Regions from separate parts of the Anaerobacillus sp. QJM3NY_17 genome, predicted to be linked through region 1. Evidence: riboswitches for the same ligand, from Rfam matches in the RefSeq annotation. Region 1 holds a riboswitch; each other region holds the start of a gene.
What was found. A riboswitch is a leader RNA that binds a small molecule or an ion and turns the genes downstream of it on or off. The one in region 1 is predicted to bind S-adenosylmethionine.
Positions count from the first base shown of each region.

Region 2: it holds a riboswitch for S-adenosylmethionine, as region 1 does, so the genes downstream of both, AC0VYV_RS13555 (sulfite oxidase-like oxidoreductase) here and mmuP (S-methylmethionine permease) in region 1, are expected to answer to the same signal.
Region 3: it holds a riboswitch for S-adenosylmethionine, as region 1 does, so the genes downstream of both, AC0VYV_RS19450 (MetQ/NlpA family ABC transporter substrate-binding protein) here and mmuP (S-methylmethionine permease) in region 1, are expected to answer to the same signal.

Region 1 is NZ_CM149685.1:4,271,594-4,275,861, reverse strand. Features, by position in the region: gene AC0VYV_RS21860 (SGNH/GDSL hydrolase family protein) at 237-1,469, shown strand; SAM riboswitch class I at 1,555-1,657, shown strand; gene mmuP (S-methylmethionine permease) at 1,740-3,143, shown strand; gene mmuM (homocysteine S-methyltransferase) at 3,118-4,062, shown strand; gene AC0VYV_RS21845 (3-ketoacyl-ACP reductase) at 4,134-4,268, opposite strand, start outside.
Region 2 is NZ_CM149685.1:2,581,187-2,585,454, forward strand. Features, by position in the region: gene AC0VYV_RS13550 (copper amine oxidase) at 19-1,368, opposite strand; gene AC0VYV_RS13555 (sulfite oxidase-like oxidoreductase) at 1,665-2,327, opposite strand; SAM riboswitch class I at 2,411-2,509, opposite strand; gene AC0VYV_RS13560 (GNAT family N-acetyltransferase) at 2,571-3,035, opposite strand; gene AC0VYV_RS13565 (GNAT family N-acetyltransferase) at 3,232-3,663, opposite strand; partial or broken gene AC0VYV_RS13570 (GNAT family N-acetyltransferase) at 3,761-4,268, opposite strand, start outside.
Region 3 is NZ_CM149685.1:3,776,025-3,780,292, reverse strand. Features, by position in the region: gene AC0VYV_RS19455 (alpha/beta hydrolase family protein) at 1-1,393, shown strand, start outside; SAM riboswitch class I at 1,503-1,611, shown strand; gene AC0VYV_RS19450 (MetQ/NlpA family ABC transporter substrate-binding protein) at 1,781-2,587, shown strand; gene AC0VYV_RS19445 (methionine ABC transporter ATP-binding protein) at 2,609-3,643, shown strand; gene AC0VYV_RS19440 (methionine ABC transporter permease) at 3,633-4,268, shown strand, end outside.

The sequences.
Region 1 (4,268 bases):
CATCTTCTTTCCGTTTTAACTGTTCGTAATCTATATATCAGTTTGTTTGCATGTTTTTTACGTTAAAGCTCAAGCGGCTTCATTCTATAGGAATAAGGGTATGCTTCTTAATTAAGAATAGGAAACAAAGAGTGGTCGACCAACTGAGATTATTGGAAATATGCGAAGGCTTTTTTAACGGAAGCGCTTTGGAAGTCACAAGTTCAATAGAAAACAACATGAGAGGCGAGAAAACAATGACGCGAATAGGAATTGGCTTTATCATCATTGCACTCATTGGATCAATCAGTTTGGTAAGTGCTAAAGGATGGCCTTCATCAAATAATGGTGCATCAGAAGAGAGTGAATGGATCGGATCTTGGACAGCAAGCATGCAGGCGCCTGCTCAGGATGGAAACTCGCATGAAGGTTTTAAGGATCAAACAATCCGCTTAATACTTCGTCCCCATATGGATGGAGATCAAATGCGTATTCGACTGTCTAATGAATTTGGTTCATTACCTTTATCTATGAAAGAAGTAAGGGTTGCTGTCTCAAAAGAAGGTGCGAGCGTAGACGGCGAGACAGATCAAGTTATCACGTTTAACGGAGAGAAATCCGTTACAATTCCTCCAGGTGAAAAGCAGTATAGCGATTCGATTGAATTCCCTGTTGGTGCGGATCAGAATCTTGCTGTCAGTTTATCAGTAGATGGTGAGACTGGACCTACAACATGGCATCAGCGTTCAAACCAAACGGTGTACATGTCGGAGGAAGGGAATCATGCTGGGGATGCGGAAGGTACATCATACACTTCAAAAGAAGAAGCCTGGTTCTGGCTAGATCGATTAGAGGTGGTTTCAAATAATTCAGTAGATGGTGCACTCGTCATAATGGGGAGTTCAATAGCGAATGGCAATTATTCAACTATGAATGCGAATAACAGATGGCCAGACTATCTTGCCAATCGAATGAATGAAGAAGAAGCTCAAGTGAACATGTCTGTCTTGAATGCAGGGGTATCTGCGAATCATTTAATTAATAGCGAAGAAGGAAAAGGCGAGAACGCATTAGCTAGATTAGATCGAGATGTTTTAAGCCAGGAAGGGATAAAAGCGGTTCTATTGCACGAAGGTATAAATGATTTAAGACACTATCCTGAATATGATTCAGAGAAAATCATTGATCGAATGAAAGCAATTATTAAAGCAACTCATGAAAAGGGTCTTGATATTTATGGAGGGACGTTAACACCATATAAAGATTCCGATATGTATACAGAAGAAGGGGAGAAAACACGTCAGGAAGTTAACGAATGGATCCGGACAAGCGGAGCCTTCGATGATGTAATTGATTTTGATAAAGCATTGAGAGATCCTAACGATCCTGCGAAATATCTCTCGAAGTACGATTCTGGAGATCATTTGCACCCAAATGATGAAGGGTACGAGAAGATGGCAGATACGGTTGATTTATCGATGCTTGAATGAATTAGGACTTTTTATCTAAGTTAACATAAATAGTTAACGCCATTGACAATAACTTGAATAATTGATATTTTTATTAAAATATATTTTCTTATCCAGAGAGGTGGAGGGACTGGCCCTTTGAAACCTCAGCAACAGGTCCATCGGATACTGTGCTAACTCCAGCGGGTGATAAACCTGATAGATGAGAGCCCTCGGTTTTATTTTGTCAGCAACGCACTCATTTTGGGTGCGTTTTTTTGTTTTCTGGATGGAAAAGTAAGGAGAAATAAGATGGAAAGCAAGCATGGTTTTCAAAGGGAAATGAAGTCAAGACATGTGGTGATGCTCTCACTAGGAGGGGTCATAGGTACAGGGTTGTTTCTAAGCTCTGGTTATACGATCCAGCAAGCTGGTCCTATTGGAACGATACTCTCTTACTTGGTTGGAGCATTGGTGGTTTACCTTGTAATGCTATGTTTGGGAGAGCTTTCGGTACATATGCCTGAAACAGGTGCTTTTCATAGCTATGCCGCTAAATATATTGGAGGAGGAACCGGTTATACGGTTGCGTGGTTGTATTGGCTAACCTGGACAGTAGCGCTAGGGTCTGAGTTTACAGCGGCTGGAATGTTAATGCAGCGATGGTTTCCGTTCATCAGCGTATGGGTATGGAGCGCGTTGTTTGCAGGGGTGATCTTTGTTGTTAACGTCTTAACAGTTAAATTTTTTGCAGAAACGGAATTTTGGTTTGCTTTAGTAAAAGTGTTGGCGATCGTGCTGTTTATTATCATAGGTGCAGCGTCCATCGTAGGGTTTATTCCAATGGACTCTGGAACAAACGCTTCATTATTCTCGAACTTTACAGATGAAGGAATTTTTCCAAATGGGGCATTCGCCATTTTAATGACGATGCTGGCAGTGAATTTTGCTTTTTCTGGTACAGAACTTATTGGTATTGCAGCGGGAGAAACATCAGATCCTGAACAAACCATCCCAAGGGCTATTCGCACAACATTAATTCGGTTAATTCTATTCTTTGTCGGTTCAATTTTTATCTTATCAGCTCTTCTACCCGCTTCGGAAGCAGGAGTGTTAGAAAGTCCATTTGTAGCTGTGCTCGAACGAATTGGTGTTCCATTTGCAGCTGATATTATGAATTTTGTTATCCTAACGGCCATTCTATCGGCTGCAAACTCAGGGTTATATGCTTCATCAAGAATGCTCTGGTCACTTTCGAACAAGCAAACGATATCGCCTGTTTTTGCTAAGCTCAACAAAAATGGTGTCCCTCTTAACGCTGTGATTTTTAGTATGGTGGGTGGAGCACTTGCGTTATTTTCAAGCATTATTGCACCAGATACTGTTTATGTTGTTCTAGTCTCTATTTCTGGACTTGCCGTTGTTGTCGTATGGATGAGTATTAGCGCCTCACAGTTTCTTTTTAGAAAGAGGTACTTAAAAGAAGGAAATTCATTGAAAGAGCTCGGTTATCGCACACCTTTTTATCCTGTTGTTCCAGCTCTAGCTTTCTTACTATGTCTTGCTTCACTGTTAGGCATTGCTTTTGATCCTACCCAGCGAGTAGCGCTTTATTGTGGAATACCGTTCATTGCGCTGTGCTATGGAAGTTATTATTTAACAAAACGAGTAAAGAAAAGGGGGATAATTGATGCTACAAAAACACAATCCTATTAATGCTATTTTAGAAGATTTTAATATTGTGATATTGGACGGGGCTCTTGCGACAGAGCTTGAAAAATATGGGTGCGACTTAAATGATCCGCTATGGTCTGCTCGCGTCTTGCTTGAAAATCCAGAGCTCATCTATCAGGTTCATTTAGATTATTTTCGAGCAGGGGCTGACTGTGGGATAACATCAAGTTATCAGGCTACGATCGAGGGGCTGAAATCTCGAGGTCTGAATGAAGAGGAAGCAGTAGAACTAATTAAGAAAACCGTCCTTCTTGCCCGTAAAGCACGCGACGATTTCTGGGAACGAGAGGCTCATTTGAATCGTCCCAAACCTTTTATTGCCGCTTCCGTAGGCCCATATGGCGCATACCTGGCTGATGGATCTGAGTATCGAGGCGATTATCACGTTAGCGATGAGATGCTTATCGCATTTCATCGACCAAGAATAGAAGCATTGATCAGTGCAGGAGCTGATATAGTAGCTTTTGAAACAATTCCATCTTTTCAAGAAGCGAAAGTTTTAGGATCATTGATACAAGAGTTTCCTGATACTCATGCCTGGCTGTCATTCACCATTCAAAATGAAGAAAAAATTAGCGATGGTACTGCTTTAAAAGAATGTTCCAGATATTTTGAGGAGAACGAACAAATAGCTGCGATTGGTATCAACTGTGCTTCTCCATCGTTTGTGACAAGAGTGGTAAAGGAGATAGCTGGTCAAACGGATAAGCCAATTATTGTCTATCCAAACTCTGGAGAAGTCTATGAATCGAATTCAAAAACGTGGCAGGGGAATGAAACGTGTGATGAGATCGTAGATGGATCAAAAGAATGGTTTCAAGCAGGAGCGCGGTTAATTGGAGGATGCTGTCGTACAAGTCCGGAAGAGATCGAACGACTTTATGGAAAGTGGAGAGGTTGAACTTTTTTTCATAATGAAATAAAAGTCGGTCAGAGTGGCTTAATGACCGACTTTTACTTAATAAATTTAGCTTAAAACGGATTCGTCGCCCACTGCAATGACTGCTTGATGAAAATGCGAGGGTGCAATTTCAACTGGCCAACCATATATTCAGCGAGATCTTCAGGTTGCATATACTTTTCCTTATCCTGTTCGTCGAGCTTGTC
Region 2 (4,268 bases), 1.7 Mb from region 1:
ACCCTATCATCTATTCCCTTAGCTTTTCTGCATTTTTCTACGAACAATTACGCCAGTTGCAGCCATAGTTGCAAGTATGGCTGCAACAATCCATTCGATTGGCATTTGCTGTTCAGCTGTACCACCCATACCTGTTTTAGGCATATCAGTTGGCATAGCTTCCATAGCGAATTTGTCCGGGAATTGGTTTACGAAAGCACCAGAAAGTCCCTTTGCCGGCTTATACATATGAGCATAAGCTTCACGAACCGAATCATAAGCTGCATCGTAGTCTTCCGTAGTGTAGCTATCAAACGCAGATATTAATTGATTCACATGCATTTGTAAACCTTCAGATAATGGTCCCGCTTCTAATCTACCTTCAGTTGCTGTTTCAAGAAAACTTGAGAAGTCTGCACGATAGTCTTCCAGCGCTTTTAGTGCTTTTTCTTGAGCCGCCTCATCTTCAGCTCCTGTCGCTTGAACATATTCTACAAAGTTACCGATATGTCCAGACCACATTTCTTTAAATTGATTTCCTGCTTCTTCACCATATACAGAAGTTATCGCAGCAGCTAGATCATCCGTATTCTCGCTTAGTGCAGCTGCAGATGCATCAAAGTCTTCTGATCCGTCGATTCCGTTCTGCATTGTCATCATTGCAAGACCAGCATGTTCAGATAATAAATGACCTAATGTTGCACGAAGATCAGATGCTGGTGTTACGGCTTTTGTGTTCTCGAACTTGTCTGGGAACTGATCAGTAATGGCACCAGAGAATCCTTTAGCCACCATTTGCATGTGAGCAATCGCTTCACTTTCTTTCTCGTAGGCCATCTCATAATCACCTGCTACATAGCTATCAAATGAACCAATCAACTGATTAATGTGAGCTTGAAGTCCTTCAGACAATGTTTCAGCTTGAAGTCGTTCTCCTGTTGCATTTTCCAAGAAATTAGAGAAATCTTCTTTATAACCATCTAAGCTATCTAAAGCTTTTTGTTTTGCATCTTCATCTTCATTACCTGTTGCTTTCACATAGTCAACGAAGAAACCGATATGATTGCTCCAAATTTCATTAAATTCAGCTCCTGCTTCTTCACCATAAACGGATGTAATCGCAGCTGTAAGGTCTTCCGTGTTTTCACTTAAGGCACCAGCAGAAGCTTCAAAATCTGCAGAACCTTCAGCTCCTTTTCTCATTGTTTCTACTGCAAGATAAGCATGCTCACTTAGTAAATGGCCAAGATCAGCACGAAGATCAGCACCTGGTGTTTCTACTGTAGGCTTGTCCATTTGCTGGTCGTGGTCAGAGGCAAATGCTCCAGCTGTTGGTATTAAAAGTGAAAAGCTAAGCGGAACAACTAATAGTCCCTTTTTCCAATCGATCACTTTCTTTTTTATATTCTTGTTCGTATTCATTTTCAAATCCACTCCCCTTAATTTTGATTTACACTTAGCTAACGGAGAGAAGATCCATTTAGATCATTCTTTTTTAAAATTCTTCTCTTTTTTTAATTACGAGAGAATAAAAAGTCAGCAAAACCCACACATACTAAGGTTCTGCTGACTTTCAAGTTTTAACTATTTTTTATAGATATGATGATATTTAGAATGTGATAATAAACTACCTTTTCCTCAATCAATTCTATATGTGTTAATCACGCCCGCTTTTTCAAGAAAAATTAATCAAACTCTTTTTTCTCCCATTCATCTTCTGGTAGTCCCAAATCCTCTCCAGAAAACCTTTCTTCTTTAAATGGATCGGCATGGTTATGAAATCCGTTTTGTTCCCAAAAACCAGGTTTGTCTTCATTGATAAATTCTATACCTCTGATCCATTTAATACTTTTCCAGAAGTAAAGATGCGGTACAACTAACCTGAGAGGCCATCCGTGTTTTGCCGTTAATTTCTCTCCATCGACTGAGTGGGCAAGAATAACATTATCTCTCATTAAGTCAGTGAGGTGAATATTCGTTGTATAGTTATAGTCACCATGTAGCATAACATGGTTCGTTTTCGGTACTATCCCATATGCGTTCATAAAATCCTTAATCAAAACCCCTTCAAAAGTATTATCAAACCTAGACCACCTTGTGACACAGTGAATATCACACTTTACTTTCTTCTGTGGTAAGGCAAGTATGTCGCTATAGGAAATGATCACTTCCTTATCAATTTCTCCAAATACACTTAGGTTCCATGTCGACATCTCATACACAGGTACATCACCTTCATGTAGAATAGGGAACCTTTCTGTAAGTACTTGCCCCGGTGGCAGACGATCACCATACATTTCACTTGCATCTGGAACTTTCATTTTGCGAATACGGTCAGCTTTTTTCAAATCCTTCACAACCCGTCTCTCATTTATTGAATCGTCTAAAAAACTCTTCCTAACTAATAAGGAAGAGTTCGCTTCAGAGCTCTTCCTTATCTCTCAGAGCATAGACTCTGCTGGATTTGGCACCTTGTCTATCAGGTTGCCGGGCATCAAAGGGCCAGTCCCTCCGCCTCTCTCAATAAGGAAATTAAAAAATGTAATTTTGATTCATTCTATCGGTCTATTTAGTATTTTGCAATTATTGTTTTAAACGAGGTTTTTCTTCATTTCAACAAATTGAAATTCTCCCCCATTGGTTTGTTGCATAAACAGATGAGTGATTTGAAATCCAGCCCTTTGATACACTTTTATGGCTCGTTTATTAAATTCAGCTACTGCCATTCCAAAGGAAGTTGGACGATACAATTCAACTGCTTTTTGAAGGCCAGCCTCCAAAAAAGAAAAGCCTTCTCCTTTTCCAACATTATCGGGAGACATTCCTAGACCAATTTCTATATGGTTGTCTTCATGCTCATGAAAACTAAAAAAACCAATAAGATGATCCCTTTGGTAGACGCTCCAATAATTTTCATTGCTGGCTGCATCTTCCCGGAACTCTTTTAGATCTTCAAGATCCTCGTCCATATTATAAAATGAGTATACCCCATCATAGTCCCACGAGATAATTCGCTCGACTTCTTCTTGACTTATTAACTTAAATTGATATACCAATACTCTCCCTCATTTCTGTGTGATTGAAAAGGAAAAGCCCCATGCTGGGAAATGCATGGGGCTCACACTTTATATTTTAAGGGGGGCAGGAACCGGGGAAGTCCCTGCAAAAATAGTGTAGCAAGTTCCAAGGGCATGATGATTGATTATGAGTTGTTTTTCACATTCTTTTAATAAATGAAAAGAAGCTGGACAACTATTTATAAACCATGATCGTTTGAAGTTCTCGAAATCCAATGTCTTTATAAATGTATTTCGCGAAGTTAGAGGAATACACATTCAAACGAATTTCCTCATATCCCTGTTCTTTGAAGTTTTCAATACTCGCTTGAACGAGCTGCTTAGAATACCCTTTCCCACGAAACTTTGGAAAAACAAATACATCATAAATGAACCCATGCTTGCTTTCTGTAAAATAATCCGTGTTTTCTCCAAGTAATACCCAGCCAGCAATTTCCCCTTCGTCGCGATAAATGAGGTGGTAACCACCTCGATCAAGAATGGATGATACAATTTCAAGTGCTTTCTCTTCTTTTACGATACCAGGATTTGTCGTTCCTTCATTAACAGATTGAATGGAATTCGACAAAATAAAATCTCTTTCTTCTATCGTCGCTCGTTCGATCACATAGTTTCCCTCCATCATCAAAATCATTCATTACTCGTTTATTCTTGATGCAAGAACCTTATTCCTCCCATAAGTAAGATGCATATTCTTACCAAATTTATTTTTTTGTTAAAGCATAGACGCATGTATCAGTTAGTTTACTGCCATCAATTGAGACATGGTCGTTTCGTAAAATAGCCTCAAGTTGAAACGATTGTTTCTCGGCAATTCGCCGACTTCACCAATTTGTCGCATTACAACGAATTTCTAGCCTTCTAGCGTTTAGCTCTGAAAAGGCGTAATCTACAATGCCTTGGACCGCTTCAGACATATAGCCTTGACCAGCGTATCTAGAATCAATCCAATAACCGATTTCAAATTTACGAACGTTCCAATCTATTCGATGTAACCCTGAGGAACCGATAAAATCACCCGTCTGTTTATGGAAGAGTAATAGTCGAAGATCCTCCCGCTTTAAAAACGCTACGTGAGATTCGCGGATATTCGCTTCAACATCTTCTTCCGTTTGATCTATATGTGCGAAAGGCATCCAGGGTTTAAGCTCTTCTAACGAGGCATCAATTGATTGATGAACCGAAGCACCATCCCCAGGTAGTGGAGAACGT
Region 3 (4,268 bases), 500 kb from region 1:
CATTGTATATGTGAGAGATCGATATGAAGAACAGGGGTCCTACATGCGAGCCGACATCTTTATTCAGGGTCTGAATGAAGGATCAGAGCCTGATCAGTTAAATCGTGAGGGTGGGAGCTTTAGCACACCGAACTGGTCACCAGATGGGAAGAAGCTCTCATTCATTGGGCATAACTTTGAGCATGAAGGAGCTACGTTGAATAAAATCTGGACTGTTGACATAGCGAAGAAAGAGTTTACTTGTTTAACAGAGGAGGTTGATTTAGAGTGTTCGGATGTATTGATTTCAGATATGCACTGGGGAGGCGCTTCTCCTGGTGCGATGTGGAGCCAAAATGGAGATGGACTCTATTTCCTTGCTAGTAAAGAAGGAAACACTGGTGTTTATTTCGTCGGAGAAGATTGCACGGTTCGACAAATAGCGGGTGGTGACAGGCACCATTATGCATTTCACTACTTGCCAGGCGCGAATGAAGCGGCTGTTGCAATTAGCGATCCACTTAACATTGGCGATATTTATACGCTTTCGTTTCATGGAGATCGGGTAAATGAACTGTGTTTGTCTCAATCAAATGCTGACGTTCTCGAATGCCTGGATCTCTCGACACCAGAAATGTTTACATACGCTGGGAAAGACGGTTTGGAGATTCAGGGCTGGCTCATGAAGCCAAAGGATTTTAAGGAAGATCAGGAACATCCCCTTATTCTTGAAATTCACGGTGGACCACATATGATGTATGGTAATTCATTTATGCACGAATTTCAGCTTCTTGCAGCAAAAGGATATGTTGTCCTTTATACGAATCCACGTGGTAGTCAGGGATATGGACAAGAGTTTGTGAATGGTTGCCGAGGAGATTATGGTGGGGGTGATTATGAGGATTTGATGGCGGGTGTTGATGCCGCTTTGAACAAGTATTCCTTTATTGATGAAGCTCAACTTTTCGTGACGGGAGGAAGCTACGGTGGCTTTATGACGAACTGGATTGTTGGGAAAACCGATCGATTCAAAGCAGCGGTTACCCAGCGCTCCATTTCGAATTGGCAGAGTTTCTATGGCGTTAGTGACATCGGATACTTTTTCACAAAGTGGGAAGTTGGAAGTGATTTAGATGAAAACCCTGCTAAGCTATGGCATCATTCACCGCTTAAGTATGTGGACCAAATCGAAACCCCACTTTTAATTCTTCATAGCGAAAATGATTACAGGTGCCCTATAGAGCAAGGAGAACAGTTATATGTGGCTTTAAAGCATCGTGGGAAGGAAACGATGTTTGTAAGATTCCCAGATTCTGATCATAATTTATCAAGAAGCGGTCATCCAGAACTACGAGTGGAACGACTTAAGCATCTAGGAAACTGGTTCGACAATTACCTAGAAGGAAGACAATAAGAAATCTTTCGACAAATAGCGGGCGGTGACAGGCACTTTTTGAGATCTTCCCTTGACGCCCTTCGAGAAAGATACTATACTATTGAAAATAGTTAAATAATATTGAAAACTCTTATCAAGAGTGGCAGAGGGACTGGCCCTGTGACGCCCAGCAACCATCTCAGTTCGTGAGAAAGGTGCTAATTCCAGCAGACGAGCAATCGTTTGAAAGATGAGAGAGAGTTCAGCGCTGCTGATAATGATGAAATGATACAACTCTCTCTGTACTTTACAGAGGGAGTTTTTTTATTGGGAGGGGATTTTAGCAGATCGAAGCACTTTTGCGCTTTTATATTTTAGCGCTAAAACGCTTTACATTACTATATGAACTTTAAAGGAGATTGAGAAATGAAGAAATCATTGTATTTATTAGGTGCACTTATTTTAGTCTTTTTGGCAGGTTGTTCTGGAAATGAGGCTTCTGGAGATTCAGAAGATGGCCCACTGAAGGTAGGGGTAACGGCTGGTCCGCATGAAGATGTGATGAACAAGGTGAAGGAAATCGCAGCGGAAGACGGGTTTGAAATTGAAGTGATTGCGTTTAATGATTATGTGATGCCAAATACAGCCCTTGATGAAGGGGAATTGGATGCGAACGTATTTCAGCATGAACCTTATTTGAATGATTATGTAAAAGAAAGAGGACTCGAGCTTTCCAAGGTAGCAACTACGATTACTTTCCCAATGGGAATTTATTCTGACAAATATAAGAGTCTTGATGAATTGCAAGAAGGCGACAAAGTTGGCTTGCCTAACCATTCAACAGGTGAACCTAGAGCGCTAATGTTGTTTGAGCAAGCTGGCATTATTGAGTTGAAAGATGGCGTTGGTGTTAAAGCAACGATCAAAGATATTGAGAAGAACCCTTATAATCTCGAATTTGTTCCATTAGAAGCTTCACAAATTCCAAGACAGCTTGGTGAGCTTGCGATTGCAGCAATTAATACGAACTTTGCAATGGAAAGTGGACGCGTACCGAAAGAAGATTCTCTTGAAATGGAACCCGAAGATTCCCCGTGGGTGAACGTGATTGCAACACAAACAGAGAACAAAGATGATGAACGTATTCAAAAGCTAGTGAACTATTATCAATCAGATGAAGTGAAGCAATTTATCCAGGACGAATTTAACGGTTCTGTTGTTGCATCCTGGTAATTCGAAAGAGGAGTGAGCACGATGATTCGATTAGAAAATATAACGAAAACGTATAAAAGCGGTGAGACGATTACGAAGGCGGTTGATGATGTTTCCATAGAAGTTGAGAAAGGAAGCATCTATGGCGTCATCGGTTATAGTGGTGCTGGAAAGAGCACGCTTGTCCGAATGGTGAATCTTCTGGAGCGACCGACAGATGGAAAGGTATTTATCAATGACATTGAGCTCACTTCTTTGTCTACTGGAAAGCTTCAAAAAACAAGACAGCGCATCGGGATGATTTTTCAGTCTTTTAATTTATTGAAAACAGGCACTGTGTATCAAAACATTGCCATTCCGCTGAAGCTTACGGGTCTTCGTAAAAAAGAGATTGAAGCGCGAGTTGATAAATATTTAGGTATCGTTGGGTTATCGGATAAGCGGGATGCTTATCCTTCCCAGCTATCAGGTGGTCAGAAGCAGCGTGTGGCGATTGCCCGTGCGCTTGCTCATGAACCTGAAGTGCTACTGTGCGATGAGGCAACGAGTGCCCTTGACCCAGATACGACAGAATCAATCCTATCTTTATTGGAACAAATCAATCGTGATTTTGGAATCACGATTTTACTCATTACGCATGAAATGCACGTTGTCCAGAAAATATGTCATGAAGTGGCTGTGATGGAGAACGGGAAGGTGATTGAACAGGGGCGAGTGATCGATATCTTTAGTAAGCCTGCTACAACGACGGCCAAACGATTTGTTCAGTCGTTATTCCAGGATGAGCTTCCAGAGTCGCTTGTGTCTCGATTGAAAGAGCGTGGTCAGATCGTGAATCTTTCATTTATTGGGGAGAAATCAGGTAGTCCCGCTCTTGCGCTTGTTAGTAAGAAGTTCGACGTGTATCCGTCCATTTTAGCAGGGAACATTACACAACTGAAGGATCAGCCTTTTGGTAGGCTAGTCGTTCATTTAGATGGGGAAGCGGAAGAGACGGCTCGGGCCGTTGCGTTTTTAGAGGAAAGTGGCGTCGTAGTAGAAGGCTATGTTCAGGAGGTGGAAGCTCATGTCAGCTAAGGTATCGGAGTTTATTGATCTTTGGGGTGCAGACATTTGGAACGCGATTATTGAAACATTTCAAATGGTTGGGATCTCACTACTGATTTCAGTGTTGATTGGGCTCCCGCTTGGTGTGCTACTTGTTTTAACTAGACCTGAAAAAGCATTAGAAAATAAAGTTCTTTTCCGCATATTAAATGCGGCTATAAACGTGATCAGGTCGATTCCATTTATCATTTTACTGTTTTTCATTTTACCTTTTACAAAAATGATTGCAGGTACAACAATTGGAGTAAAAGGTGTGATTGTGCCGCTCGTTGTCTTTACGGCGCCGTATATCGCAAGGTTGATGGAGTCCGCTCTTCTTGAGGTCGATCGTGGAGTAGTAGAAGCCTATGAAGCAATGGGGGTAAAAACCAGACACATTATCTGGCATGTTCTTGTAAGGGAGTCTCGTTCATCGATCGTTCTTGGATTAACGATTGCGACAATTGGACTGATTGGGGCAACGGCAATGGCTGGGCTCGTTGGAGCAGGTGGGCTTGGTGATCTCGCTTATCGATACGGTCATTTGCGATATGAAGTCGATGTGATGTACGTTACGGTATTTCTCCTTATTGTCCTTGTTCAGGGACTCCAATCG